Regions from separate parts of the Pseudomonas sp. GQ91 genome, predicted to be linked through region 1. Evidence: predicted binding sites of a transcription regulator. Region 1 holds the regulator's gene; each other region holds the start of a gene.
What was found. The regulator sigma-54, encoded in region 1, starts transcription at its own class of promoters, with help from an activator protein. The targets are predictions, from matches to a motif close to ANTGGCATNNANNTTGCTNT.
Positions count from the first base shown of each region.

Region 2: the regulator sigma-54 is predicted to act here: its motif matches at 3,513-3,532, upstream of glnA (glutamate--ammonia ligase).
Region 3: the regulator sigma-54 is predicted to act here: its motif matches at 3,606-3,625, upstream of glnK (P-II family nitrogen regulator).
Region 4: the regulator sigma-54 is predicted to act here: its motif matches at 3,182-3,201, upstream of AC6CIA_RS00990 (circularly permuted type 2 ATP-grasp protein).

Region 1 covers NZ_JCAXED010000002.1:172,802-178,340, forward strand. The annotation lists gene AC6CIA_RS02945 (KpsF/GutQ family sugar-phosphate isomerase) at 1-715, shown strand, start outside; gene AC6CIA_RS02950 (KdsC family phosphatase) at 716-1,240, shown strand; gene lptC (LPS export ABC transporter periplasmic protein LptC) at 1,249-1,821, shown strand; gene lptA (lipopolysaccharide transport periplasmic protein LptA) at 1,808-2,341, shown strand; gene lptB (LPS export ABC transporter ATP-binding protein) at 2,341-3,066, shown strand; gene AC6CIA_RS02970 (RNA polymerase factor sigma-54) at 3,252-4,745, shown strand; gene hpf (ribosome hibernation-promoting factor, HPF/YfiA family) at 4,819-5,124, shown strand; gene ptsN (PTS IIA-like nitrogen regulatory protein PtsN) at 5,135-5,539, shown strand, end outside.
Region 2 covers NZ_JCAXED010000005.1:352,720-358,258, reverse strand. The annotation lists gene glnL (nitrogen regulation protein NR(II)) at 1-422, opposite strand, end outside; gene AC6CIA_RS10125 (cupin domain-containing protein) at 718-1,143, opposite strand; gene AC6CIA_RS10120 (chorismate mutase) at 1,220-1,756, opposite strand; gene glnA (glutamate--ammonia ligase) at 2,008-3,414, opposite strand; gene thiI (tRNA uracil 4-sulfurtransferase ThiI) at 3,747-5,201, shown strand; gene typA (translational GTPase TypA) at 5,341-5,539, shown strand, end outside.
Region 3 covers NZ_JCAXED010000013.1:82,281-87,819, reverse strand. The annotation lists gene AC6CIA_RS19640 (HAD family hydrolase) at 1-275, shown strand, start outside; gene sutA (dormancy-specific transcriptional regulator SutA) at 632-958, opposite strand; gene AC6CIA_RS19630 (secondary thiamine-phosphate synthase enzyme YjbQ) at 1,061-1,486, opposite strand; gene AC6CIA_RS19625 (ammonium transporter) at 1,699-3,036, opposite strand; gene glnK (P-II family nitrogen regulator) at 3,071-3,409, opposite strand; gene AC6CIA_RS19615 (accessory factor UbiK family protein) at 3,821-4,081, shown strand; gene AC6CIA_RS19610 (YifB family Mg chelatase-like AAA ATPase) at 4,226-5,539, shown strand, end outside.
Region 4 covers NZ_JCAXED010000001.1:242,298-247,836, forward strand. The annotation lists gene AC6CIA_RS00965 (peptidase U32 family protein) at 1-375, shown strand, start outside; gene AC6CIA_RS00970 (DMT family transporter) at 522-1,424, opposite strand; gene AC6CIA_RS00975 (Lrp/AsnC family transcriptional regulator) at 1,557-1,997, shown strand; gene AC6CIA_RS00980 (hypothetical protein) at 2,138-2,365, opposite strand; gene AC6CIA_RS00985 (hypothetical protein) at 2,465-3,010, opposite strand; gene AC6CIA_RS00990 (circularly permuted type 2 ATP-grasp protein) at 3,392-4,801, shown strand; gene AC6CIA_RS00995 (alpha-E domain-containing protein) at 4,804-5,539, shown strand, end outside.

The DNA of each region.
Region 1 (5,539 bases):
CATGATCACCCGCGACGACATCATTCTGGCCCTGTCGAACTCCGGCACCACCAATGAAATCGTCACCCTGCTGCCCCTGATCAAGCGCCTGGGCATCAAGTTGATCAGCCTGACCGGCAATCCGGACTCGACGCTGGCCAAGGCCGCCGAGGTCAACCTGAATGTCAACGTGGCCCATGAAGCCTGTCCACTGAACCTGGCGCCAACCTCCTCGACCACCGCCGCCCTGGTCATGGGCGACGCCCTGGCCGTGGCGCTGCTGGATGCGCGCGGCTTCACTGCCGAAGATTTCGCTTTTTCCCATCCGGGCGGCGCCCTGGGTCGTCGCCTGCTGCTGAAAGTGGAAAACGTCATGCACTCCGGCACCGAACTGCCCAGCGTGCCGCGCGGCACCCTGCTCAAGGATGCGCTGATGGAAATGACCCGCAAGGGCCTGGGCATGACGGCGATCCTGGAAGCCGATGGACGCCTGGCCGGGATTTTCACCGACGGCGACCTGCGGCGTACCCTTGACCGCCCTATTGATATCCACACCGCGACCATCGACGATGTGATGACCCCTCACGGCAAGACCGCCCGCGCCGAAATGCTCGCGGCCGAAGCCTTGAAAATCATGGAAGACCACCGCATCAGCGCGCTGGTGGTGGTCGACACCGATGATCGACCGATCGGAGCCCTTAACCTTGGCGATCTGCTGCGCGCAGGAGTGATGTAAATGAGCACCGACCTGTTGCAACGGGGCAAGGCCATCAAACTGGCAATTTTCGATGTCGACGGCGTACTGACCGACGGTCGCCTGTACTTTCTCGAAGACGGCAGCGAATTCAAGACCTTCAATACGCTCGACGGCCAGGGCATCAAGATGTTGATGGCTTCGGGGGTGCAAACAGCCATCATCAGCGGCAGAAAGACGTCGGTTGTGGAACGTCGCGCACAAAACCTGGGGATTCCTCACCTCTATCAAGGCCGCGAGGATAAACTGGTGGTTCTGGACGAGCTTCTTGGCCAACTGAATCTAAGCTATGAGCAGGTCGCTTATCTGGGCGATGACTTGCCTGACCTGCCAGTGATCCGCCGTGTCGGTTTGGGCATGGCGGTGGCCAATGCCGCGGCGTTCGTGCGCGAGCATGCCCACGGCATTACCCAGGCCCGCGGCGGCGAAGGCGCCGCTCGTGAGTTCTGCGAGTTGATCCTGCGCGCGCAGGGCAGCCTTGAAGCGGCCCACGCCGCCTACTTATAGAGCTATCTATGCTGAGTAAAAAGATCCGTAATTTCCTGATATTCGGGACTATCGCCGTACTGTTCCTGGCGGTCGGCTACTGGAATATCAGCCCGGAACGCTTCCTCGACCAGCCTGTGGCGCAAGTCGACGGCGGCGCCATCGACTATTACGCCACCAACGCCTACAGCGTGCAGTTCCTGCCCGATGGCAAGGTGCAATACGAGATGACTTCGGACAAGGTCGAACACTTGAAGGCCTCGGAGATCACACTGTTGACCAATCCGGACCTGAATCTTTATCGCGGTACCGAGTACCCTTGGCACGTCACCAGCAAGCGTGGCGAAGTCAATCCGGACGGTACCGAAGTGGAGTTGATCGACTCGGTGCGTATCGCGCGCACCGATGCCGAGAATCGCCAGACCGTGATCACCAGCAGTCGCATGACCGTATTCCCGCAGAAGCAATATGCGCAGACCGAGCAAGACGTTAGAATCGACGGCGCTGGCGGTGTATCGACTGGCAAGGGAATGAAAGCGTATTTGAAAGAAAGCAGGATACACCTGCTATCGAACGTAAGAGGACAGTATGAGGCTCGTTAAAACCCTCCCTATTTTGCTCGGTCTGGGCGCAGCACTGGGAAGCGTGAGCGCCTGGGCTCTGCCGAACGATAGCCAGCAGCCGATCCACATCTCGGCTGACGATGCGCAACTGGATGACAAGCGAGGCATCGCGACCTACACCGGTGACGTCGTCATCACCCAGGGCTCGATGAAGATCACCGGCAGCAAGGTGACATTGACCCGCACCGCGGCGGGCGATATCGACGTGGTGACCTCGGTGGGCAACCTGGCGTATTTCGAGCAGCAGCAAGCCGCCTCCGATCCAGGCCCGATGAAAGGCTATGGCCGGACCATTCAGTACCATGCGCAGCAAAACCGCATCGTCCTGATTGACCAGGCCAAGGTGGTCAGCACCGACGGCAACTCCACGGAAGGTGAAAAGATCACCTATGACACCGTGAAGCAGGTCGCCAACGCCGGCCGCGCCAACGGCAGCAACGTCACCACGCCACGTCCACGCATCGACATGGTTATCCAGCCGAAGAAGAAGGCCGAGTAATGGCAACCCTGAAAGCCCAGCATCTGGCCAAGGCCTATAAAAGCCGTCAGGTCGTGCGCGACGTCAGCCTGTCCATCGACAGCGGCCAGATCGTCGGCCTGCTTGGCCCCAACGGTGCCGGCAAGACCACCTGTTTCTACATGATTGTCGGCCTGGTCCAGGCGGATCAGGGCCGTGTACTGATCGACGACCTGGATGTCAGCCACCAGCCCATGCACGGCCGTGCCCGGGCCGGGATCGGCTATCTTCCCCAGGAAGCGTCGATCTTCCGCAAACTGTCGGTGTCCGACAACATCATGGCGATCCTCGAAACCCGCAAGGAACTGGATCGTGACGGCCGTCGCCAGGAGCTGGAAAGCCTGCTGCAGGAATTCCACATCAACCACATTCGCGACAACCTCGGCATGAGCCTTTCCGGTGGCGAGCGGCGCCGCGTGGAAATCGCCCGCGCCTTGGCCACCGCCCCGAAATTCATCCTGCTGGACGAGCCCTTCGCCGGTGTCGACCCGATCTCGGTGGGCGATATCAAGCAGATCATCCATCACCTCAAGGCCAAGGGAATCGGTGTATTGATCACCGACCACAACGTACGCGAGACGCTCGATATCTGCGAAACCGCTTATATCGTGAATGATGGCCAACTGATCGCCGAAGGTGACGCCGCGACGATTCTGGCCAACGATCTGGTCAAGGAAGTTTACCTGGGTCACGAGTTCCGCTTGTAAACACCTTGGTGTCATAGCGCAGCGCCACGGAGCGCGCGAGTCAATAAAAACCTTATTATTTTTATTGTTACCGCGCTCTAGGCAAAGCAACCGACATCAGGCATATAATTTGCTTATGTTTGGCGCTCACGCGCCCTGTCGTGGATGGCGCACTGCGCCGGCGAATAAGGTGTTAAGCCCCTGCCATGAAACCATCGCTAGTCCTGAGAATGGGCCAGCAGCTGACGATGACACCGCAGCTGCAACAGGCCATCCGCCTGCTCCAATTGTCGACCCTGGACCTGCAACAGGAAATCCAGGAGGCCCTGGAGTCCAACCCGATGCTCGAACGCCAGGAAGAAGGCGACGACTTCGATAACGCAGATCCGTTGGCCGACAACATCGAGCAAAAACCCAACGCCGACGTGCAGGAACCGTCCTATCAGGAAACCGCCCCGACGGTGGATAACCTTGAGGAAGGCGAATGGAACGAGCGCATTCCCAATGACCTGCCCGTGGACACTGCCTGGGAAGACGTCTACCAGACCAGCGCCAGCAGCCTGCCCAGCAACGACGATGACGAATGGGACTTCACCACCCGCACCTCCGTCGGCGAGAGCCTGCAGAGCCACTTGCTGTGGCAACTGAACCTGGCACCGATGTCCGACACCGATCGCCTGATCGCCGTGACCCTGATCGATTGCATCAATAACCAGGGCTACCTTGACGAGACCCTCGAGGAAATTCTCGACGCTTTCGACCCGGAACTGGACATCGAGCTGGACGAAATCGAAGCCGTCCTGCACCGCATCCAGCAATTTGAACCGGCGGGCATCGGCGCCCGCAACCTCAGCGAATGCCTGTTGCTGCAACTGCGCCAACTGCCCGCCAAGACGCCATGGCTCACCGAAGCACAGCGCCTGGTCACTGATTACATCGACTTGCTGGGCGGCCGCGACTACAGCCAACTGATGCGCCGCATGAAGCTCAAGGAAGATGACCTGCGCCAGATCATCGAACTGGTGCAAAGCCTCAACCCGCGCCCTGGCTCGCAAATCGAGTCCAGCGAGGCGGAATACGTGGTGCCCGACGTGATCGTGCGCAAGCACAACGAACGCTGGCTGGTGGAGCTTAACCAGGAGTCAGTGCCGCGCCTGCGGGTCAATCCGCAATACGCCGGTTTCGTTCGCCGGGCGGATACCAGCGCCGACAACACCTTCATGCGCAACCAGTTGCAAGAGGCCCGCTGGTTCATCAAGAGCCTGCAAAGCCGCAACGAGACGCTGATGAAAGTCGCCACGCAGATCGTCGAGCACCAGCGCGGCTTCCTGGAGTACGGCGACGAAGCGATGAAACCGCTGGTGCTGCATGACATTGCCGAAGCGGTAGGCATGCACGAATCGACCATTTCCCGCGTGACCACCCAGAAATTCATGCATACCCCCCGGGGTATTTATGAGTTGAAATACTTTTTTTCCAGCCACGTCAGCACCTCCGAAGGCGGCGAATGCTCGTCCACGGCGATCCGCGCAATCATCAAAAAACTGGTTGCCGCGGAAAATCAGAAAAAGCCGTTGAGTGACAGCAAGATCGCTGGTTTACTGGAGGCACAAGGCATTCAGGTCGCCCGCCGAACCGTTGCCAAATACCGCGAATCCCTTGGGATTGCGCCTTCCAGCGAGCGCAAGCGGTTGATGTGACGGGCGGGCCACAGCGTTCCAGTGGCAGGCATTTGCCTGCCGCTTTATGCACTGGCAACGAAGGAGAAGCTGTATGCAAGTCAACATCAGTGGACACCAGCTGGAAGTCACCAAGCCCCTGCGTGAGTACACCGAGAGCAAGCTGAACAAGCTTGCGGGGCATTTTGACAAGATCACCAACGTGCAGGTCATCATGGAGGTCGATAAGCTCAAGCAGAAAATCGAGGCCACCTTGCACGTACCGAACGCCAAACTCGTCGCCAACGCGGAACATGAAGACATGTACGCGGCAATTGACTCGCTGTACGACAAGCTGGACCGCCAACTCATAAAGCATAAGGAAAAGAATCTGCACCTGATGCAAGGTACAGGTCGTTAACTCTCCCCCCATGATCCGACTTGAAACCATCCTGACCCCCGGCCGTTCCCTCGTGAACGCGCCGGGCGGCAGTAAAAAGAAAGCCCTCGAACAAATTGCCAACCTGATCAGTCGCGAAGTGCCTGAGCTGGAGATGCAAGATGTTTACGAGGCCCTGATCGCCCGTGAAAAACTTGGCTCCACCGGTTTTGGCAACGGCATCGCCATCCCTCACTGCCGACTGAAAAGCTGCGAGCTGCCAGTCAGCGCCCTGCTGCACCTGGACGCTCCGATCGAATTCGACGCGATTGATGGTGCCCCGGTAGACCTGCTGTTCGTATTGCTGGTCCCGGAAGCCGCCACCGATGCGCACCTGGAACTGCTCCGGCAGATCGCCAGCATGCTCGACCGCAAGGATGTACGCGACAAATTGCGC
Region 2 (5,539 bases), on a different contig from region 1:
GCGAGGCCGCGCACCAGCATCTTGCTGGTTTCCTGCTTGGACAGTTGCGCTTCCTCCTTGGTGATTCGCAGCAGACGGTCACGCGGGTGGACTTCCAGCAACAGCAGGGTCGCGCCCTTGCTCAGGATCGGCGTGACGGCATAGTCGACAGTCAAGGTCTGGCCGGTGAGGGCGGTGAGCATCGCTTCGCGCTTGGTGAAGGGATGTGCCTGCTCTACAGCCTGGCGCAACGAACTCAAGGCCTCGGCGGACTCGGTGAACAGTTCGCTGATGAATTGTCCGTGACTGCGCTGGCCGCTGATGGCCAGGAGCATCTCCGCCGCCGGGTTCATGTACTCAAGGCGTAATTCGTCATTGAGCAGGATGGTCGCGGTGGTCAGGTTGTCGAGTAGCAAACGGTGCAGTGCGTCGCTGATGGTCATGAGGACCTCTTTTGGAGCAAGGCGCGGGCTTGAGGCGCGCGCTGATACCAGGAAAATGCAAAAACCAAACCAAAGCTCCGAAAAGAAGCGTAAAAACCCTGAAATAGGGGCTTGAAGCGCGAAACTATGGCGTAAAGCCAGCTTTTTCGGGATGTCTCGAACCAAAATGGGTTAGGCAGGTGGGAAGGGTGCAGTCTAACGCACCAATATAGTGCAGTTTTGTGAAGGGTGTTCAGGAAGGGATGGGCGGATCGTTTTCAATGCGGGGTGGAAACGATCCGCGATAGGCGCTGTATCAGCGTTGCTCGGACAGCGGCATGCCAGTACTGCCCGCGTAAAATACCAGGAGTTCAACCGGTTTCTCTGCGGTGATGCCGCGATGTTCGGTACCCACCATCTCGGCCAGGGTTTGCCCTTGCCTCAAGGTGCGAGTCATCCCGCTGTTGCGGGTTTCAACGGTCAACTCTCCCGAGACGATGTAGGCGGCGTTCGGCATCGGATGGGTGTGCCATGGCAACTGAGTATGCGCGGGGATCTTGAGGCGTATCAGCGTGAGCCGCGGCGGGCCGGAGGGGTAGGCTTCGTAGGGCGCGCCATCCCACGACTCGCTGCGCTCAAGCAGGACCTCCTTCTCGAGGGATGCAGCATGCTTGGGTTGGGTGCCGCAGCCAAGCAACGACAATCCGAGCGCCGTTGCAATCAAGCATTTGAAGGTGTCCATGGTTCCATCCTGATCGGTAAATGACTTTTCAGGCTATGTCTACCGATAGGCGGAGGATGCAGGGCGATGCTTCAAATCAAGTAGGCCGCGTACACAATTCGGCGGTGGCGCGGATCATTGCCAGTTGGCGCAATGGAGCATTGAGCGGCGCATGCACCGCCTGGGCCAGCCATCGCGGGCAGTCTGGGTCGGTGCGCTGCGGGGAAAAGTCGGCCAATTGCTGCAGCAGGCGTTTTTGCAACAGGTCCAGTTGCGGGCGAATCTGCTTCACCAGGTCCGGGCGCGGGGCGTCGGGCGCCTTGCCCTGGAGCTGCCAGTCGGAGAGGTGGGTGTACTGCACCAGTTTGTTCGCCTCGATTTGTGCCGAGAAAAACTGTTCGGCGGCGGCAGGGTCGAGTTTGTAACTTGATGCCTGGGCGATGACGTTGGCGATTACCTCTTGCTCGCGTTTCTTGTCTTCCACGGGTTTGTGGCTGTCCCATTTGCTCAGGGCCACCTGATCGGCAATGGCCAGGCGTTCTGCGATGCTCTTGAGCAGCGGCTCAAGGGCAGGCGGCGCGGCGCTGGCACTGGCGCTGACAAATAACAGGGCGAATGCAAATCTATATTTCAATTGGGATCTCCTTGTGGGAGCGGGCTTGCTCGCGAAAGCGGACGTTCAGTCGCGGCATCGGGTGACTGATACACCGCATTCGCGAGCAAGCCCGCTCCCACCTTTTGATTGGGTTTGCAGGTCTGGAGTGGCGTCAGTCAGAGGCTACCTTATCTTTCGCGGTTGCTTACCAGTGGACTAAACCGGGCGCAAAAAAAAAGACCTCCGAAGGAGGTCTTTTTCATCACGCCACGTTACGCAGCGCTACCGGATCAGCAGCTGTAGTACAGCTCGTATTCCAGTGGGTGTACGAAGGTGCGGACCTTGATTTCTTCTTCGCTTTTCAGGGCGATGTAGGCATCGATAAAGTCGTCGCTGAACACGCCGCCTTTGGTCAGGAACGCACGGCCCTTGTCCAGCTCTTCCAGGGCTTCTTTCAGGCTGCCGCACACTTGTGGAATTTCCTTGGCCTCTTCAGGCGGCAGGTCGTACAAGTTCTTGTCGGCAGCGTCGCCTGGGTGGATCTTGTTCTGGATGCCGTCCAGGCCAGCCATCAGCAGTGCAGCGAAGCCCAGGTACGGGTTGGCGGCTGGATCCGGGAAGCGTGCTTCGATACGGCGCGCGCGCGGGCTGGACACGTAAGGAATACGGATCGAGGCGGAACGGTTACGAGCCGAGTAGGCCAGCATTACCGGAGCTTCGAAACCTGGGACCAGACGCTTGTAGGAGTTGGTCGACGGGTTGGTGAAACCGTTCAGAGCCTTACCGTGCTTGATGATACCGCCGATGAAGTACAGGGCAGTGTCGGACAGGCCGGCATAACCTTCGCCAGCGAAGGTGTTCTTGCCTTCTTTGGCGATGGACAGGTGAACGTGCATACCCGAACCGTTATCGCCGTACAGCGGCTTAGGCATGAAGGTGGCGGTACGGCCGTAGGCATCAGCCACGTTGTGTACGCAGTACTTCAGGGTCTGAACTTCGTCAGCCTTGGCCACCAGGGTGTTGAACTTCACGCCGATTTCGTTCTGGCCGGCAGTCGCCACTTCGTGGTGGTGAACTTCGATGACCAGGCCCATTTCTTCCATGGCGTTGCACATGGAGGTACGGATTTCGTGGTCGTGGTCGAACGGAGGAACCGGGAAGTAGCCGCCTTTGACGCCTGGACGGTGGCCTTTGTTGCCGCCTTCCACGTCCTGGTCGGACATCCACGAACCTTGTTCGGAGAAGATTTTGAACATCGAACCGGAGATGTCGGATTTGAACTTCACTTCGTCGAAGATGAAGAACTCAGGCTCCGGCCCTACGAATACGGTGTCGCCGATACCGGTGGACTTCAGGTATTCCTCGGCACGCTTGGCGATTGCACGTGGGTCGCGGTCGTAGCCTTGCATGGTCGACGGCTCGATCACGTCGCAGACCAGAATCAGGGTCGGCTCTTCGGTGAACGGGTCGAGTACGGCGGTGGTGTCGTCCGGCATCAGGATCATGTCGGAAGCTTCGATGCCTTTCCAGCCAGCGATGGAGGAACCGTCGAACATTTTGCCTTCTTCGAAGAAGGCCTCATCCAGCGCGTCGCGAGCCGGCATGGTCACGTGGTGCTGAGTGCCTTTGGTGTCCGTGAAGCGCAGATCAATCCATTTAACGTCATGATCTTTGATGAGTTGAACCGACTTCGACATAGTGTCCTCCGGGTGGCTTCGGGCTGGGTAGTGGAGTTAGCCCTTGAATATGGGTGATGCCGGCGCGGATAGTCCGCCATGGCAACCTGCCTCACAAGAGAGCAAATTGCATGCCAGTGCGCCAACATGGTCTTTTTGCCTCAAAATGGCCCCTATAAAGGTGCAGTCAGCTAAAACGGCACAAATCGCGCACTGCAATGTAGCGTAAAAACAGGGTTTCGCCCCATGTTGGTGCGTCGAGTGCTGTTTGCATATTAACTGGTTAAACCTTGAGCGATTTCCGCTATAATCCGCGCCCCCCTTTTTCGGCAGGCCCTGTGCGCGCTGTTTCCATGAAATTAATCGTTAAAGTCTTCCCCGAGATCACCATCAAGAGCCGACCGGTACGGATGCGTTTCATCCGCCAATTGGCCAAGAACATCCGTGCCGTGCTCCGCGATCTGGACCCGGCTGTGGTGGTGAACGGCGTGTGGGACAATCTCGAGCTGGAAACCCGCGTGACCGACCCGAAAGCCTTGAAGGAGCTGACCGAGCGCCTGAGCTGCATGCCGGGCATCGCGCACTTTCTGCAGGTCGACGAGTACCCGCTGGGCGACTTCGACGACATCACCGAAAAGTGCAAGCAGCACTTCGGTGATGAGCTTTCGGGGAAGATTTTCTCCGTGCGTTGCAAGCGCGCCGGCAAGCATCCGTTCAGCTCCATGGACGTCGAAAAATACGTCGGCAGCAAGCTGCGTCGCGAGTGCGGCGCCGCCGGGATTTCCCTGAAAGCACCACAAATTGAAGTGCGCATGGAAATTCGCGACCAACGGTTGTTTGTGATCCACAGCCAGCACAACAGCATCGGCGGCTATCCGCTGGGCGCCCTGGAACAGACCCTGGTACTGATGTCCGGCGGTTTCGATTCCACGGTCGCGGCCTACCAGATCATGCGTCGCGGCCTGATGAGCCACTTCTGCTTCTTTAACCTGGGCGGTCGTGCACACGAATTGGGCGTGATGGAAGTCGCGCATTTCATCTGGAAAAAGTACGGCAGCTCCCAGCGCGTGCTGTTTGTCAGCGTACCGTTCGAGGAAGTTCTGGGAGAAATCCTCGGAAAAGTCGATAACGGTCATATGGGCGTAGTATTGAAGCGTATGATGTTGCGCGCTGCGTCGAGTATTGCCGATCGGCTGCAGATCGAAGCGCTGGTGACCGGTGAGGCGATCTCCCAGGTTTCCAGCCAGACCCTGCCGAACCTGTCGGTGATCGACTGCGTGACCGAGAAGCTGGTATTGCGCCCGCTGATTGCCAGCCACAAGCAGGACATCATCGACCTGGCCAACGAAATCGGTACCGCCGATTTCGCCAAGCACATGCCGGAGTACTGCGGGGTCATCTCGGTGAACCCCAAGACCCACGCCAAGCGCTACCGCGTGGAGCATGAAGAAAAAGAATTCGACATGGCGGTTCTGGAGCGAGCGCTCGAGAATGCCAAGCTGGTGCCAATTGATCGCGTGATCGATGAGCTGGGCCAGGATGTGAAGATCGAAGAAGTCAGTGAAGCCCTGGCCGGCCAGATCGTCATCGACATCCGTCATCCGGATGCCGCCGAGGACGAGCCGCTGGAAATCGCTGGCATCGACGTGCAGACGCTGCCGTTCTATGCACTGAACGCGCGTTTCAAGGAACTGGATAACAGCCGTCAGTACCTGTTGTATTGCGACAAAGGCGTGATGAGTCGCCTGCATGCTCACCATTTGCTCAGTGAGGGGTATGCCAATGTGCGCGTTTATCGACCGAGCTAAGAGCCCGGGGCTGTTTGCCTGTGGCCTGCGTCACCGGCCCCCCGACTCTGCCGTCAAGCTGTAACGGCAAGGCCTGACTCTACTGTTAATCGCTGCCACGACCTGTCAGCACACCGAATCCTCTGATCGAGATACACAAGTGATCGAAAATCTACGTAACATCGCCATCATTGCTCACGTTGACCACGGTAAAACCACCCTGGTAGACAAACTCCTGCGTCAATCCGGCACCCTGGAGCGCAACGAGCTCAACGACGAGCGCGTGATGGACTCCAACGACCAGGAAAAAGAGCGCGGTATTACCATCCTGGCGAAAAACACCGCCATCAACTGGAACG
Region 3 (5,539 bases), on a different contig from region 1:
ACTACTTCCACTTCGCCCTGCGCGCCGAAGACATCGGCATCGCCAAGCCGGATGCCCGCTTGTTCCAGGAAGCCCTGCAACGCGGTGGAGTGGAGGCCGGCGCGGCCGTGCATGTCGGTGATCATCCTGGCGATGACATTGCCGGGGCACAGCAGGCGGGACTGCGAGCGGTATGGTTCAACCCGACGGGCAAGGCCTGGGAAGGGGAAAAGCGCCCGGATGCACAGATTCGCAGTCTGACCGAGCTGCCAGTGCTGCTCAATAGCTGGAAGTAATGCGTTTGCGGCAACACTGAAGATCAACATGAGGGAGCGGGCTTGCTCGCTCCCTCATTGAGAGGCGGCGATTTGCAGGCATTTGTCCTATCCATGAAAAAGCCCGCAGCGACGACGCAATGCCGTTCAATTAAGGCTGAAAGTCTCCTGTGGCGAGGGGGCTTGTCCCCCGTTGGGCTGCGCAGCAGCCCCAATAAAGAGAAATGCGGTGTATCAGACACTCCTCAGCGGCTGGTCTTGGGGCTGCTACGCAGCCCAACGGGGGACAAGCCCCCTCGCCACAGGGATGGGACACTCTTAATTGAACAGCATTACGCAGCGACGGCGGGTTTTTTCACGCAAGCATGCAACAGGTCTTAAATCGGACGACTGCCGTACTTGTTGTCCGGCTTTTTCGGCGGATCTGCCACCACGTTAGCCTCGACCTCTTGCACTTTGCCGCCTTTGGCGAGGAACTCTTCCATCGCTCGGGCCAGCGCATCGCGCTCCTTGTTCTTGGCTTCAACGCTCGGCAATTCGTCTACCGAAACAGCAGCCTTGGCCTTGCCCTTCGCAGCCGGGACCGGTGCATCATCGCCACCGTCGTCATCTGCCACGTCTTCGGCAGCCGCCTCAAGCCCCTCTTCGGTGTCGTCCTCGTCACCTACTTCGAGTTCGTCGTTTTCCAGATCATCGTCGCTCATGTTCTACCTCATGACTTGCGAAAAGCAGATTAGTTATAGCCCAGCTTCGCCATCTGTCGAAGGCTGCCGGAAAAAATCAACGTCCACCGGATAACCAGTGGCTTATGCCCCATCACCGTGCAAGGTGACGAGGACTTTACGGGCACCGCCATGGTCACGGTGCTCGCCCAGATAAACGCCTTGCCATGTTCCTATCGCCAAGCGGCCGGCCTTGATCGGCAGACTCAGCTGGCAGCCCAACAGGCTGCCCTTGAAGTGCGCCGGCAGATCATCCGGACCTTCGTCGTTGTGTTCATATCCCGCCGCGCCTTGCGGCACCAGCGTATTGAAAAACCGCTCGAAGTCTCGGCGAACCGCCGGGTCGGCATTCTCGTTGATCGTCAACGAGGCCGAGGTGTGCTGCAGCCACAGATGCAACAGGCCGACGCGATACGCCTTCAACTCAGGCAAGCCGGCGAGCAACTCGTCGGTTACCAGATGAAAGCCCCGAGGCTTGGCCCGCAGGGTAATCAGGGTCTGTTGCCACATACAGTTCTCCGCCCATCGGCGCGCATTCTAGCGCGCTCTGGGAAAAAACAAAGTGCCGAATACGCCTACATGCCTGTAAGACATTCGCACAGTGAAAAGTACCTTGTGGATCGCGTCACAAACTCCGCAGAAAAAATCTCACAAGCCTTTCTGACAGACAAACCCCAGACAAAAAAATGCCCGGCAAGCCGGGCATATTTTTTCAAGCGAACTTACAAGTTGTAGCCACGCTCGTTGTGCTCCGCCAGGTCGAGACCCACCGCCTCTGCCTCTTCGGTCACACGCAGCCCCATCACCATGTCCAGCACCTTGAGAATGACGTAAGTGATAATACCGGTGTAGATCACGGTGAAACCGACGCCCTTGGCCTGGATCCAGACTTGCGCGGCAATGTCAGTTACCGTGCCGAAACCACCCAGCATCGGCGCCGCGAACACGCCGGTAAGAATCGCGCCGACAATACCGCCGACACCGTGGACGCCGAACGCGTCCAGCGAGTCGTCATAGCCCAGCTTGCGCTTGAGGCTGGTGGCGCAGAAGAAGCAGATCACACCCGACGCCAGGCCGATGACCACGGCCCCCATCGGGCCCACGGTGCCAGCAGCCGGGGTAACCGCCACCAGGCCGGCCACCACACCCGAGGCGATACCCAAGGCGCTTGGCTTACCGTGGGTGATCCACTCGGCGAACATCCAGCCCAGTGCCGCCGCCGCAGTAGCAATCTGCGTGACCAGCATCGCCATGCCGGCGGTGCCGTTGGCCGCCGCGGCAGAGCCGGCGTTGAAGCCGAACCAGCCGATCCACAGCATGGCCGCGCCGATCAGGGTGTAACCCAGGTTATGCGGAGCCATTGGTGTGGTCGGGTAGCCTTTACGCTTGCCGAGCACGAGACACGCCACCAGGCCAGCCACGCCGGCGTTGATATGCACCACCGTGCCGCCCGCGAAGTCGAGCACGCCCCAATCCCACATCAGGCCGCCGTCGCCACTCCAGACCATGTGGGCGATGGGCGCATACACCAGGGTGAACCAGATGGCCATGAAGATCAGCATGGCGGAGAATTTCATGCGCTCGGCGAACGCACCGACGATCAGCGCCGGCGTGATGATCGCGAACGTCATCTGGAAGGTGATGAACACCGCTTCCGGGAACAGCGCCGCAGGTCCGGTGAGGCTGTCCGGAGTCACGCCCGACAGGAACGCCTTGCCCATGCCGCCGAAGAATGAGTTGAAGTTGACGACGCCCTGCTCCATGCCCGTGGTGTCGAACGCGATGCTGTAGCCGTAGACGACCCACAGAATGCTGATCAGGCCGGTAATGGCGAAGCACTGCATCATCACCGAAAGAATGTTCTTGGAGCGGACCATGCCGCCGTAGAACAGCGCCAGGCCAGGAATAGTCATGAACAGCACCAGCGCGGTGGCCGTCAGCATCCAGGCGGTATCGCCGGAGTTGAGGACTGGAGCCGCCACTTCGTCTGCCGCCATGGCCAGGCTGGGCATTACGATGGACAACAGGGCTCCTAGCCCTGCGAATTTACGCAGAGTCATATTGTTTTCTCCTGGGGCGTTGGGGTTTGGCGGCTTAGATTGCGTCGGTATCGGTTTCGCCGGTACGGATGCGAATAGCCTGTTCCAGATTGACCACGAAGATCTTGCCGTCACCGATCTTGCCGGTGTTGGCGGCCTTGGTTATAGCCTCGATAACCCGGTCAAGATCCTTGTCGTCAATGGCGACATCGATCTTCACCTTCGGCAGGAAATCGACTACATATTCCGCGCCGCGATACAGCTCGGTATGACCTTTCTGCCGACCGAAGCCTTTGACCTCAGTGACGGTAATGCCCTGCACGCCGATCTCCGACAACGACTCGCGTACATCGTCCAACTTGAACGGCTTGATGATGGCAGTGACTAGCTTCATGAAAACTCTCTCCCGAATTGGTGGACTTGCCCCAGGAAAACAAACCCGACTCAAGTCTAAGCGCAGTGCCTGGCTTTGTAACGCATCGTCGCCTCGGCAATTGCCTTTGCGACGCCATGACGAAACCTGTACCCCTGATCCGTCGGCGCACTGCATTCGTCACAGCGACTGCATCAGTGCATGGGTCATGATCGTCTAAGCAGAAACCTTGCCAGCTCCGTAAAAACCACTGAAATCAATCCCTTGTCCACTTATGCCCAGCGAAGGGCCAGCACGGCGTCGCCGATACGCACAAAAACAGTGCGCAAGCGCCCGGGCCGATGCGCGAAAAGCGTGCGGCCAGCATCATCAGAAATGCCGTAGACGCTGCGTGATACACTGCGCGCCAACCGTTATTCCGGATTATTTCCCATGCTCGCGCCCAAAGACCTCCTCGACGCCCTGAGCGGCCACGCCGCTCGACTGTTCAGCGGCGACACCCCGCTGCCCCGCAATGAAATCGAAAGCCAGTTCAAGGCGCTGTTGCAGAGCGGCTTCAGCAAGCTCGATCTGGTTAGCCGGGAAGAGTTCGATAGCCAGATGGTCGTGCTGGCCCGCACGCGAGCGCGCCTGGAAAGCCTCGAGGCGAAGGTTGCAGAGCTGGAAGCACGCCTGAGTCCGGTCCAGGAATAACCTGATACGACTCGATCAACATGTGGGCGCTGGTTCTGCGTTCGGCTGGGGATACGTTCTGTAAAACCTCAGCACTGCGCTCCCCTTAATCTCATCTACCCTTGAAAAACCGCAGGAAGCGGCCCTCCACCTCAAGGAACGAGCATGTCCCTCGCCATTGTCCACAGCCGCGCCCAGATTGGCGTCGAGGCCCCTGCCGTCACGGTCGAGGTGCATATGGCCAACGGGTTGCCTTCCCTGACGCTGGTAGGCCTGCCCGAAACGGCCGTCAAGGAAAGCAAGGACCGGGTGCGCAGTGCCATTCTGAACTCCGCGCTGCAATACCCCGCGCGTCGTATCACCCTCAATCTCGCGCCCGCCGACTTGCCCAAGGACGGCGGGCGTTTTGATTTGGCAATCGCCCTGGGGATCCTGGCGGCCAGCGTGCAGGTGCCGGCGCTGATGCTGGATGACGTGGAATGCCTCGGCGAGCTGGCGCTGTCCGGCGAAGTACGTGCGGTGAAAGGCGTGTTGCCAGCGGCGTTGGCGGCACGCAAGGCCGGCCGCACCTTGATAGTGCCACGCGCGAATGCCGAGGAAGCGTGCCTCGCCTCCGGCCTGAAGGTGATTGCAGTCGATCATCTGCTGCAAGTGGTGGCCCACCTGAATGGGCAGGTGCCGATTGAACCCTTCAAGACCGACGGCTTGCAGTACTTGAACAAACCTTACCCCGACCTGAGCGAAGTCCAAGGCCAACTGGCGGCCAAGCGCGCGCTGTTGATTGCCGCGGCGGGCGCTCACAACCTGCTGTTCAGCGGGCCGCCAGGCACCGGCAAAACCTTGCTCGCCAGCCGCCTGCCCGGTTTGTTGCCACCCTTGAGCGAACAGGAAGCGCTGGAGGTGGCCGCGATTCAATCCGTGGTCAGCCTGGCGCCGTTGAGTCACTGGCCCCATCGACCGTTTCGCCAGCCGCACCATTCCGCATCGGGACCGGCGCTGGTGGGCGGCGGTTCTAAACCACAACCCGGGGAAATCACCCTCGCCCACCATGGCGTGCTGTTTCTCGATGAACTGCCGGAGTTTGATCGCAAAGTGCTGGAGGTGCTGCGCGAGCCGCTGGAGTCCGGGCACATTGTGATTTCCCGCGCTCGCGACCGGGTACGCTTCCCGGCGCGCTTTCAACTGGTGGCCGCCATGAACCCTTGCCCCTGCGGTTATATGGGTGAACCGAGCGGGCGCTGCCGGTGTACGCCGGAGCAAATCCAGCGCTATCGCAACAAGCTCTCCGGCCCCTTGCTCGACCGTATTGACCTGCATCTGACCGTGGCCAGGGAAAGCACGGCGCTGAACCCGGCCCGACAGACTGGCGACAACACCGCCATGGCCTCGGTGCAGGTTGCCGACGCGCGGGAGCGTCAGCAACGGCGCCAGGGCTGCGCCAATGCTTTCCTCGATCTGCCCGGGCTGCGTGCGCACTGC
Region 4 (5,539 bases), on a different contig from region 1:
TACAACCAGAAGGCCCGCGACTTTTATCACCGCCATGGGGTCAAGCTGATCGATGCGGCCTACGAGGCCCACGAGGAAACCGGCGAAGTACCGGTGATGATCACCAAGCACTGCCTGCGTTTCTCCTTCAACCTGTGCCCGAAACAGGCGAAAGGCGTCACTGGCGTACGTACCAAGGTCGCACCGATGCAGTTGATTCAGGGTGACGAAGTCCTCACCCTCAAGTTCGACTGCAAACCCTGCGAGATGCACGTGATTGGCAAGATCAAGGGCCACATCCTCGATCTGCCGCAACCTGGCAGTGGCGTACAGCAAGTGGTGGGTCACATCAGCCCGGCCGACTTGCTCAAGACCATTCCTCGCGGCGCCCACTAGCCGTGAGTCTGCCGTAGATACCGTCTTGAACTTGGTGGCCGGGCAAGCTCGACAGCTGCGGGGTAATTTAGGGCTCGAGATTTGCGCTTGCTCGGCAAAAGTCAAGGCGGTATCTACCTAGTACTTGGGCCGGACGGTATCCGAAGTTATACGCCTTGAGTCCGGCCATCGGGTTTGAGGCGCCACCACCATCCGCGCTGCAACCCCGCCGCTGCCAGTAGAATCGCCGCCACACCCAGCCATTGTGCCCAGCCCAAACGATGCCCGTAGGCAATCCAGTCGACCAGAATGGCCGCGATCGGATAAATGAAAGACAGCGCGCCGGTCATGGCGGTGGGTAATTTTTGTATCGCACCGTAGAGCAACACATACATCAATCCGGTATGTACCACCCCCAAGGTCAACAAGGCTGCCCAGGCCTCGAAGGGCGCAGACAAACTCTGCGACGAGACCAGTGGTGCCAGCAGCACGGCGCCGGTAGTCACCTGGATCAACGCCATCAGGTGCGGTGGCACCGCTTTCAAGCGTTTGATAATCAGCGCAGCGATCGCATACAAAAAGGCCGCGCCCATCGCCAGCGCGACCCCGAGCAGGTATTGCTCGCCGCCGGTTGCCTGGTTACCGTGGGCCGTAACGATCGCCAGCATCCCCAGAAAAGCCACGCTCAGCCAGGCGAGCTTCTGCACGGTGATCTTTTCACCGAGAAACAGCGCCGCGAGCATCACCAGCATGAACGGCTGGACGTTATAGACCGCGGTGCTGATAGCAATGGACGCCTTGGCATAGGAGGCGAACAGCAGCAGCCAATTGCCCACGATGGCCACGCCACTGAGCATCGCCCAGCCGAGTGTCGAATAACTCAACAAGTCGACCCGCAAATACCCCAGCAACCCGCACACCAGTAACAGCGCCAAGGCACCGATAACGCAGCGCCAGAACACCACCTCGATTACCGGCACGCCTGATACCAGTACAAACCAGCCGATCGTGCCTGAGATCAGCATGGCGGCAATCATTTCCCAGGTTCCGCGACGCATGGATGTGTCCATAGTTTGTGCTCCTCGAATGAAGCTAAATTATGGCAATCTGCGTCACACAGGCTCCAGCGCCTAAAAAAGGCAAAGGTCGTTCATGACCTTTTCTTGTTAGGCAAAAAGGCGAATTCACTTCAGGAGACAGGCATGATTGATCTTATCGACCAGCAACTGATTGCGGCCTTGATGGAAGATTCGCGACGTTCGCTGAAAACCCTGGCGGGCATCACCGGGCTGTCCTCGCCCAGCGTGAGCGAACGACTACGACGCCTGGAAGAACGCGGGGTGTTGAAAGGCTACACGGTCAATATCGACCCGAAACACTTTGGCTATCTGCTGCAAGCCATTGTTCGGATCCGCCCTCTCCCCGGCCAATTGCAGGAAGTGGAGCGTCAGATCCAGGCGATCCCGGAGTTCACCGAGTGCGACAAGGTCACCGGCGACGACTGTTTTATCGCACGGCTGCATGTGCGCACCATGGATCAACTGGATACGCTGCTCGACCGGCTCAATGGCTACGCCGAAACCAACACCGCGATCGTCAAGAAAACTCCGGTCAAGCGCCGGTTGCCGCCGTTGGCCGAATAACCTGCAATCGAAGGCTCAAGGCTCGGGATCCTCCGGCGCGGTAAGCGGTACCTCGGCGTCGTCCATCAACGAACCCGGATCTTCGTTGCCGGGGTCATTGATGGGTTCCTCTTCTGGCGGAGTGTGCATGCTCGCCTCCTCTAGCCGCCCTGGGTATCGATGTCGGCATCTGTTTCGGGCTTGGGTTCGGGTTCCGGCTTGAAGTCAGGGCTGAACTCATTCTCCTTGTCGACCGGGTCCGCGGGCGGTTTGCGGTCCTTGGGGGCGGTCGCGCCGGTGTCGGCCGCTGGGACATCCTCACGACCACCGTCAATGGCCGGATCGTTCCTGTCGCTGACTTGTGGGTCTGGGTCGTCGGTCGCGTTCATCTCTACCTCTTTACCGGTTCATCAATACGTCTATGCGTAAGGTTAAGGTCTTGTCGGCCTGGATGAAGTTCCGTCAAATCGTCCGCGGCTGATCAGTGGTCACGCACCGGGGTTGTCCACCTGGATATAAAACGAAAACGCCCCCAGCACGATCCAGAACACCATGAACAACCAAGGCGTGCGCACTGAAAACAGCAGCGACTTGCGATAACCCTTGTGGGTCGATTCCATTTCGCTGAACAACGGTGATTCATCGTAGGCCAGGCCCATCATCGGCTCGCTGCGCAGCAACTCGCTTTGTTTGAAGTGCCAGTGATCAATGATGTCGTAGGCCGCCCGGATACCCGGCCAGGCGTTGAGCGAACTGAGCACCCCGAGCAGCGCCAGGAACAGCGGCACCACCAATGTGAAGAGTTTGCTCCACTCCGGATTGAGATTGCCCATGCCGGAGACAAAAGCAATCACCAGAAACGATTGCGCCGTGAGATAGGCGTCGGTGCGGTTGGCCAGAATACTGGTTTCGTATTGGATTTCCCGACGATAGAAGTCCAGTCGGTCCTTGGGCGAACCAAATATCCTGGCGTTGTATTCGTCGTGGTCGCTCAGCGCCGATTCCGGGTTTTGCGGGTGAATGATCCTAGGCACAAACGGTGATCCTCGCAGTACTTGTTTGTCTTAGAAGAGCCGGCGCAGCCCTTAGTTCAAGTGGATCATGCGCACCGTCCTGGAGCATTCATTGCGACTCCCGCGCACCGGCGTTGAGCATGCCGGGCGAATCAGGCGGCGGCCGAGGGGATTTAGGCGGCAAAACGCGGTTTAGGCACAGGCATTGCTTTAATCCTGCAAGGCCCAGCCTGCCACAGATGAATACAGGAGCAATTGTTACCCCCTGACTCAGAGCCGACTCCAAAAGAAAGTAAGGACCAGGCCTGGTGGCGCCAAACGCCACGGGCTCATAAAAAATGCGTTTTCTAAAGCGGCAGTGCCACCCCCAGGTTTTCGCCTGGCACTGACAAGGTAATTGGAATGGCTCGATCTTTCTTTGATGAAATGAATGACGCACATGGCGTCTGCCGTGCGCACTATCAGGATTTCTCCCGCTGGCTGGCCAATACCCCGCCAGAGCTGCTGGCACAGCGCCGCCGCGAAGCCGATCTACTGTTTCACCGCGCGGGAATCACCTTCACCCTGTACGGTGACGAACAAGACACCGAGCGCCTGATCCCGTTTGACATCATCCCGCGCAGCATCCCCGCCAGTGAGTGGAGCGTCATCGAGCGGGGTTGCATCCAGCGGGTCAACGCACTGAACATGTTTCTGGCCGACATTTACCACGACCAACGCATTATCAAGGCCGGGATCGTTCCCGCCGATCAGGTCCTGGGCAATGAGGGCTATCAGAAATCCATGATTGGGCTGGACCTGCACCGCGATATTTATTCCCACATCTCCGGCGTCGATCTCGTACGGGATGGCGATGGCACTTACTACGTTCTGGAAGACAACCTGCGCACGCCCAGCGGCGTCAGCTATATGCTCGAAGACCGCAAGATGATGATGCGCCTGTTCCCCGAGGTGTTTGCCAAACAGCGCATCGCCCCGGTGGACCACTACCCCAATCTCCTGCTCAAGACCCTGAAAAGCGCCAGCCGCCTGGATAACCCCAATGTCGTGGTGCTGACACCGGGGCGCTTTAACAGTGCGTTCTTTGAGCACGCGTTCCTGGCCCGGGAAATGGGCGTGGAACTGGTGGAAGGCGCCGACCTGTTCGTCCAGGACCTCAAGGTATTCATGCGCACCACTGACGGCCCGAAAGCCGTGGACGTGATCTATCGTCGTATCGACGACGCTTTCCTCGATCCCAAGGTGTTCAATCCCGAATCGATGCTCGGCGTTCCTGGCCTGGTGGCGGCCTATTGCGCCGGCAACGTGGTGCTGGCCAATGCCATCGGCACGGGTGTGGCCGACGATAAATCCATCTATCCCTATGTGCCGGAGATGATCCGGTTCTATCTGGATGAAGAACCTGTGCTGCACAACGTGCCTACCTTCCAGTGCCGCAAGCCGGAAGAGCTGTCGCACGTACTGGCGCATCTGCCGGACCTGGTGGTCAAGGAAACCCAAGGCTCCGGCGGCTACGGCATGCTGGTGGGCCCGGCGGCCTCTGCCGCCGAAATCGAAGACTTCCGCCAACGCATCAAGGCGCGTCCCCACGCCTACATCGCTCAGCCGACCTTGAGCCTGTCGACCTGCCCGACCTTTGTCGAAAACGGCATCGCGCCCCGGCACATTGATCTGCGGCCGTTCGTGCTCTCGGGCAAGGAAACCCGCTTGGTCCCCGGCGGACTGACCCGGGTTGCGTTGCGCGAAGGTTCGTTGATCGTCAACTCGTCGCAAGGCGGCGGAACCAAGGACACCTGGGTGGTGGAGGGCTGAGTATGCTGAGTAGAACCGCCGCGGATTTGTATTGGATGTCGCGCTACCTGGAACGCGCGGAAAACCTCGCCCGAATGCTCGAAGTCAGTTATTCGCTGTCACTGATGCCCCAGGCCGGACGCAGTGATGGCCTGGACGAACTGGCGATGTCGCTGCTCAGCAGTGGCACCCTGGACAGCTATCTGGAGCGCCATCAGCAACTGGACGCCGAGCGTATGTTGCACTTCTTCGCGCTCGACGAAGCAAACCCGGCGAGCATCTACAACTGCCTGCGCGCCGCTCGCGGCAATGCCCATGCAGTCCGTGGACGCATCACCGCCGACATGTGGGAAAACCTCAATGCCACCTGGCTGGAGATGCGCAGCATTGCCGCCGGTGGCCTGGCGCGGCATGGCATCAGCCACTTCTGTGACTGGGTCAAGCAGCGTTCACACCTGTTCCGTGGTGCTACCGCGGGCACCATCATGCGCAACGACGCCTATCGTTTCATTCGCCTGGGCACCTTTGTCGAACGGGCTGACAACACCTTGCGCCTGCTGGATGCGCGCTACGAGATGTTCGGCGAAGAATCAGAAGAAGTCAGCGACCTCTCGGCCCGGGGCTACTACCAATGGAGCGCCCTGCTCCGCGCCTTGTCTTCATTTGAAGCCTATACCGAGCTGTATCCCAATGCGCTGAATGCCCGCTCGGTGTCAGAACTGCTGCTGTTGCGCAGCGATGTGCCACGCTCGCTGCACG